Regions from separate parts of the Buttiauxella ferragutiae genome, predicted to be linked through region 2. Evidence: predicted binding sites of a transcription regulator. Region 2 holds the regulator's gene; the other holds the start of a gene.

Region 1 (3,929 bases), 1.7 Mb from region 2:
GGATATTTTGCAGGGAGTGCGCGAAGAAGGTGATGTTGTACGCACTCAAACGCTCTTGATTAATGGTATAGAGCGTACCTGTAATATTATAGACTCTTTACATCACCTCTAATGTACTGAGCTATTAATGACCACCTTGAACGAAGATGAAGTACTTGAACAACTGGAAGCGCAAAGTGATTTGGCCTCATTTATGAGCGTCGCGCACGATATTTTGCTTTCCGGCATCAGGCAATTTCTACCTTCGTTATTTGTTGATAATGATGAAGAGATCGTTGAGTACGCGGTTAAGCCTTTGCTTGCCAGAAGTGGGCCGCTGGATGATATCGACGTTGCGCTGCGCCTGATTTACGCGCTGGGGAAAATGGATAAATGGCTGTATGCCGATATTACCTGTTTTTCCCAGTTCTGTGATTTTGTGCAACACAGCAAAGTGGCAATTCAGTTTCATGATGACGTCACTTACGATTTTATTGCGAACCTCAATTCGATTACCCAAAACGCGACATTGTTTAATGCAATAAAAAGCATGAAGTATTCGGATTTCTCAATCTATTCCGAAGCGCGTTATGGCGGCTTAGTGAAAACGGCGTTATCTCTGGCGGTGACTTCATTATTGAAGGAGCTAGTCTGGTGAAAGTCACATTAATTATTAATGGATTAGAGACACAAGCCTGTTTTAAAGAACAAGAAGTCGAAGCGTTACATAAGCCTTTATTAAAGCAACTCGCCGCAAAGCAAAAGCAATTACAGCGTCGGCTGGTGGTATTTTTGGCGGCTCCACCCGGCACCGGTAAGTCAACGCTGGTGGCGTTTTGGGAATATTTGTCTTCGCTCGATCCGGCATTACCTGCGATACAGGCTTTACCGATGGATGGCTTCCATCACTACAACGAATATCTGCTTGCGAACAATCTCAAGCAACATAAAGGCGCACCGCAAACGTTTAATATTCAGAAGCTAACTGGTGCATTGCAGGATCTGCAAAAGCCTGGCAGTCGCTGGCCGCAGTACGATCGTAATCTGCACGATCCGCTGGAAAATGCGATTACCGTTGAAGCGCCCATTGTGGTGGTTGAAGGCAATTGGCTGCTGCTCAATCAGCCAGAGTGGCAGGCATTGCGCCCCCTTTGCGATTTTTCTGTGTTTATCGCTGCTCCTGCGGAATTGCTTTCCGAACGATTGATTAGCCGAAAAATACGTGGCGGCTTGAGCCGTGAGCAGGCGGAGGAATTTTTCCACGCCACTGATGGGCCGAATGTTTTACGTGTGCTCGAAGGAAGCCTGTCTGCCGATATGCAGTTAGTTATGGATGAGCAGGGTGGCTATCATCTCAATTGATACCGGCAGGGTCGTGTGAACGACTCTGTGGTATTTCCATTATTCCTGCTGATAGCTGGTTGTTATTCATTCAACGTGGGTTTCTTGTTGCATTTATTCCATCAAATTTGTGACGTATGTCAGAAGATCGGTTGCCTGTCATGGGGTAACGTTCCATTTATTCCCCGTATCGCTTAACATGGCTGAAGCGTTTCAGTCGAATAAATGTTCGACAATTAAGCAAACAATTGCAGTTTCGAGAGTGCGAGGATTCCCCTCAGACGATTGCTGGATTACTCTGTCAGCCACTTAGTCTCAGGGATTCTGGCAGGAGAGATATGACCGTTCGCATAGCAATTAATGGCTTCGGTCGCATTGGGCGCAACGTGGTACGTGCATTGTACGAATCCGGTCGCCGTGCGGAAATTACCGTCGTAGCAATCAATGAACTGGCTGATGCTGCGGGCATGGCGCATCTGTTGAAGTATGACACTAGCCATGGTCGTTTCGCCTGGGACGTTCGTCAGGAACGCAACCAGTTATGGGTAGGTGATGACACCGTCCGTATTCTGCACGAACCGGATATTGCTGATTTACCGTGGCGTGAACTGGGCGTGGATGTGGTGCTGGATTGTACCGGTGTGTTTGGCTCCCGTGCAGACGGTGAAGCGCATCTGGCAGCCGGTGCCAAAAAAGTCCTCTTCTCTCATCCCGGCGGTAACGACCTCGACGCCACCGTGGTTTACGGTGTGAATCATGAAAGTGTGGTTGCTGAACATCGCATTGTTTCGAATGCTTCCTGCACCACAAACTGCATTATTCCTATTATCAAATTGCTTGATGATGCGTACGGTATTGAATGGGGCACAGTGACCACCATCCATTCCGCGATGCACGATCAACAAGTTATCGACGCCTATCATCCAGACTTGCGCCGCACACGTGCCGCCAGCCAGTCTATTATTCCTGTTGATACGCGTCTTGCTGCTGGTATCACACGTATTTTCCCGCAATTTAACGATCGCTTCGAGGCGATTGCGGTACGTGTTCCGACCATTAACGTCACGGCGATCGATTTAAGCGTGACGGTGAAAAAAGCAGTCAATGCTAATGAAGTCAATAGGTTGCTGCAAAAAGAAGCACGTGATTCATTTCATGGTATAGTTGACTATACGGAATTACCGTTGGTCTCGACTGATTTTAACCATGATCCGCACAGTGCCATTGTTGATGGCACACAAACGCGGGTCAGTGGGCAACATCTGATTAAAACTTTAGTCTGGTGTGATAACGAATGGGGCTTTGCTAACCGAATGCTCGACACGACGTTAGTCATGGCCGCAAGTGGTTTCAGGTAAGGCGCATAAAGCGTCCGCAAAACTTTAAGAATCAACGAGAGGATTCACCATGTCTGTAATTAAGATGACCGATCTGGATCTGGCTGGAAAACGTGTTCTGATCCGTGCAGATTTGAACGTACCAGTTAAAGAAGGGAAAGTGACATCTGACGCACGTATCCGTGCATCACTGCCAACTATCGAATTAGCCCTGAAACAAGGCGCTAAAGTGATGGTAACTTCTCACCTGGGTCGTCCGACTGAAGGCGAGTACAACGAAGAATTCTCTCTGCTGCCGGTTGTTAACTACCTGAAAGACAAATTGTCTGCTCCGGTTCGCCTGGCTAAAGATTACCTTGATGGCGTTGAAGTTGCTGCGGGTGAACTGGTTGTTCTGGAAAACGTTCGCTTTAACAAAGGCGAAAAGAAAGACGACGAAACCCTGTCTAAAAAATACGCTGCACTGTGCGACGTATTCGTCATGGACGCTTTCGGTACTGCACACCGTGCACAGGCTTCTACCCACGGCGTTGGCAAATTTGCAGATATCGCTTGTGCAGGCCCGCTGCTGGCTGAAGAGCTGAGCGCACTGGGTAAAGCATTGAAAGAACCTGCTCGCCCAATGGTGGCTATCGTTGGCGGTTCTAAAGTTTCTACCAAACTGACCGTTCTGGATTCCCTGTCCAAAATTGCTGACCAGCTGATTGTTGGTGGTGGCATCGCGAACACCTTCGTTGCAGCTCAAGGCCACAACGTCGGTAAATCCCTGTACGAAGCAGACCTGGTTGACGAAGCTAAACGCCTGCTGACTATTTGTGACATCCCAGTTCCTGCTGATGTTCGCGTAGCGACTGAGTTCTCTGAGACTGCAACTGCAACTCTGAAATCTGTAAACGACGTGAAATCTGACGAGCAGATTCTGGATATCGGTGATGCTTCTGCGCAGCAACTGGCTGAAATCCTGAAGAATGCAAAAACCATTCTGTGGAACGGCCCGGTTGGCGTGTTCGAATTCCCGAACTTCCGTAAAGGTACTGAAATCGTTGCTAACGCTATCGCTGACAGTGAAGCGTTCTCTATTGCAGGCGGCGGTGACACCCTGGCAGCTATCGACCTGTTCGGTATTGCAGACAAAATCTCCTACATCTCCACTGGTGGCGGCGCATTCCTCGAATTCGTGGAAGGTAAAGTTCTGCCAGCAGTAGCTATGCTCGAAGAGCGCGCTAAGAAGTAATGATGATGGGCAGGGTCTCCTGCCCGTTTAATTTTTGC
Region 2 (3,929 bases):
CCGGTAGCTGCAAATCAGGAATTAACCCTATCCCTGATCAATAAATCACCTTATGACCTTAAGTTTGATGATTTTTTTTGCGACTGGTTACGAAACAGCACGACGATAGGTAAAAGGTTGTTAACTTTATCTCACTTAATAGATTAGAATCGGCGGGTTTCGCAAAATCATACACGGGCATGATGGTAATTATCATGCATTCATTTTAACCAGGGGATTGTCGAGTGGCGCGGATAACAAAAATTTCTATCACGCTCTGTGCTCTGCTATTTACCTTGCCGTATACACCATTGACGCAGGCGTCTGAGCACGCTCGTCCCGTGGCGGCGCATAAAGCGCACGTTGTGAAAAGCACAACCAAGAGCACAGAAAAGAGCAGTAAGAGTAAAGATAAAACCACTACCGCCAGCAAGAAAACCAACACCACCTCCAAAACAACCAGCAAGAAAAAAGAAACCACTGCCTCAACGAGTAAAACCGCTAAAAACTCCAGCAGTGCTAAAACAAAAAATCTTGCCAGTAAAGACCGCAAAAAATCCTCTCAGCTCGCGAAAGTCCAGCCTGTTGCTCTCACCGAAAAATGCAGTAAACCTCGTAAAGGTTATAAAACGCATTGCGTGAAAGTCAAAGCAGAGCAACCAACGACGATTGCCGCTGCGCATAAAGTCCGGGTGCAAAAAGCACAGAAAACGGCGATGAACAAATTGATGGGCCAGATTGGCAAACCGTATCGCTGGGGTGGGACTTCACCGCGTACCGGTTTCGATTGCAGCGGTCTGGTTTATTACGCCTATAAAGATTTGGTGAAGTTCCGTATTCCACGCACTGCTAACGAAATGTATCACCTGCGTGATGCCTCTTCGGTGGATCGTGGTGAGCTGGAAACAGGTGACCTGGTATTCTTCCGTACACAAGGTCGCGGCACTGCGGATCACGTAGGCGTGTATGTAGGCAACGGTAAGTTCATTCAGTCTCCACGTTCTGGCAGGGATATCCAAATCACTTCCTTGAGCGAAGATTACTGGCAACGCCACTATGTTGGCGCTAAACGTGTCATGACTTCCAAAACCATTCGTTAAAAATTCGTCGAAAATCTGCGCCTGCCCTTCATTGGGCAGGCGTGTTCCTCTTTTGCTTACCCTTTCAATTTGTTACCCTAAACCCGCACTAAAAGTGTTGTCTAGATGTAAACAATAATAAGGAGTTAGCAATGTCGTTCGAACTACCTGCACTACCGTATGCAAAAGATGCTTTAGCACCGCATATCTCCGCCGAAACCCTGGAATACCATTACGGTAAACACCATCAAACCTATGTCACTAACCTGAATAATCTGGTTAAAGGCAGCGCGTTTGAGGGTAAAACCCTCGAAGAGATCGTTCGTACTTCCGAAGGTGGCGTATTTAACAACGCCGCTCAGGTCTGGAACCACACTTTCTACTGGAACTGCCTGGCACCAAATGCTGGCGGCGAGCCAACTGGCGAACTGCTGGAAGCCATCAATAAATCTTTTGGTAGCTTCGCTGAGTTCAAGCAGCAATTTACTGATGCTGCTATCAAGAACTTCGGTGCTGGCTGGACATGGCTGGTTAAACAGGAAGATGGCGCATTAGCGATTGTTTCTACCTCTAACGCTGGCACCCCACTGACGACTGCAGCTAAACCGCTGTTGACTGTGGATGTGTGGGAACATGCGTACTACATCGACTACCGCAATGCTCGTGCTGGCTACCTTGAGCATTTCTGGGCGCTGGTGAACTGGGCATTTGTTGCGAAGAATTTAGCAGCTTAATGCAAAAGTAAATGGGCCGCGATTTGCGGCCCATCTTGATCAAAGCGTAAAAATCAGTGCAGTACGGCAGTTAGTGCGCCGAAAACAATCAAAGCCAAAACAATTACCGTCGTCGTGATTGAAAATTTCAAATCGGTGCTCATCATTAAACTCCTTTTATATCCATACAATCGATGTGTCAGGGTGATTTTCCCACAACCAGAGATAAAAATCCTCCAGGTTTTAATCTGATATCAATTTTCCCTCTTCCACTTTTCGCCTGGATAGGCCAAAATCCCTCGCTAATTTGTTGCGTATCGTCAATTCAATGCCCTCCTCCCGTTTTATGTCGCAATCCCGGCATACCTGCAACCATCATGTTGCCTGTGGAGTCAGCGTACGCAAACGTTTAACATAATAGCAATCAAGGGTTTACGATATAGCCCGGAGTGAATTTTAATGGCGACAATCAAGGACGTGGCGAAGCGCGCAAACGTTTCCACTACAACCGTATCACATGTGATTAACAAAACCCGTTTTGTGGCGGAAGAAACGCGCAATGCGGTGTGGGCAGCAATTAAAGAATTGCACTACTCGCCAAGCGCCGTAGCACGAAGCCTGAAAGTTAATCACACCAAAACGATTGGTCTGCTTGCCACTTCCAGTGAAGCACCCTATTTCGCCGAGATAATCGAAGCGGTGGAAAATAGCTGCTTTGAAAAAGGCTACACCCTGATTTTGGGCAACGCGCACAACAACTTTGAAAAGCAGCGCGCTTACTTATCGATGATGGCACAAAAGCGAGTCGATGGCCTGTTAGTGATGTGCTCTGAATATCCTGAATCATTGCTCACCATGCTTGAAGAGTACCGTCACATCCCTATGGTGGTGATGGACTGGGGCGAGGCTCGTGCCGATTTCACCGACTCCGTGGTCGATAACGCTTTCCACGGCGGTTATCTTGCTGGACGTTATTTGATTGAACGCGGCCACCGCGAAATTGGCGCCATTCCCGGGCAAATGGAACGTAACACCGGTGGCGGCCGCCACGCAGGCTTTATGAAAGCACTGGAAGAAGCGGGAATTTCCATTCCGGAAAACTGGATTGTTCAGGGTGACTTTGAACCTGAATCAGGTTACCGCGCCATGCAGCAGATCATCGGCCAGTCTCATCGCCCAACAGCGGTATTCTGTGGCGGCGACATTATGGCGATGGGTGCTATTTGCGCTGCTGATGAAATGGGGCTGCGCGTGCCGCAGGATATTTCCGTTATCGGTTACGACAACGTGCGCAACGCGCGTTACTTCTCACCGGCATTGACCACCATCCACCAGCCGAAAGATTCGCTAGGGGAAACGGCGTTTAATATGCTGCTGGATAGAATCGTCAACAAACGCGAAGAGTCGCAGTCGATTGAGGTTCACCCGCGTCTGATTGAACGCCGCTCTGTGGCTGATGGCCCGTTTCGCGATTATCGCCGCTAAGTGTGTGTCGGATGTCGCGCAAGCGACATCCAGCAGACTTACAGCGGCTCCTGTAGCCACTCCTGATTCATCGTGTCACTATCGCCTAAGTAATCCAACAGCCAGGCCAACGCTGGCGATGCATCGTTTTGCTGCCATGTCAGGCAACATGCCGCGTCAGGGAATGGATTATCCAGCGTTAATTCGCGCCATTTCCCTGAAGCAACCCACGGTTTGGCAATATGTAACGGCACCATGCCGATACACAACCCCGCGCTCAAGCAATCCGAACCGGACGCCCAATCAGGCACTACCACGCGGCGCTGGTTATCTAACAGCCAGGTAATTCGTTTTGGTAATGAACGCGAAGTATCTTCCAGAACTAGCGATGGCCAGGCACGCAGGTCATCATCGCTTAACGTCCCATCGCACTGTGCCAGTGGGTGCGAGGAAGCCACCACGCAACGCCAGCTCAACGTTCCCATATCACGGAAGGCATAACGCCCCCCAACCGGAATCGCCTGAGTCGCGCCAATCGCCACTTCTACGCGTCCATCCGCCAGCGCATCCCACACGCCGTTGAACACTTCCTGAAAGATACGTAATTCGATATCAGGAAAATGGCGATAGAAATCCAGCACCAGTTGCCGCGTTCGCTCCGGTTTTACAATGTTATCAACTGCAATCGCCAGGT

What was found. The regulator PurR, encoded in region 2, represses purine synthesis genes. The targets are predictions, from matches to a motif close to CANGCAAACGTTTGCNTG.
Region 1: epd (erythrose-4-phosphate dehydrogenase) is a predicted target of PurR. The motif match lies at 1,462-1,479, and genes of this name have one in related genera.

What each region holds. Positions count from the first base shown of each region.
Region 1 is NZ_CP093332.1:794,498-798,426, forward strand. It holds gene glpX (class II fructose-bisphosphatase) at 1-112, shown strand, start outside; gene MNO13_RS03680 (MltR family transcriptional regulator) at 128-637, shown strand; gene MNO13_RS03685 (nucleoside/nucleotide kinase family protein) at 634-1,341, shown strand; gene epd (erythrose-4-phosphate dehydrogenase) at 1,659-2,678, shown strand; gene pgk (phosphoglycerate kinase) at 2,728-3,891, shown strand.
Region 2 is NZ_CP093332.1:2,482,927-2,486,855, reverse strand. It holds gene MNO13_RS11435 (C40 family peptidase) at 225-1,079, shown strand; gene sodB (superoxide dismutase [Fe]) at 1,211-1,792, shown strand; gene cydH (cytochrome bd-I oxidase subunit CydH) at 1,846-1,935, opposite strand; gene purR (HTH-type transcriptional repressor PurR) at 2,231-3,256, shown strand; gene punR (DNA-binding transcriptional activator PunR) at 3,295-3,929, opposite strand, start outside.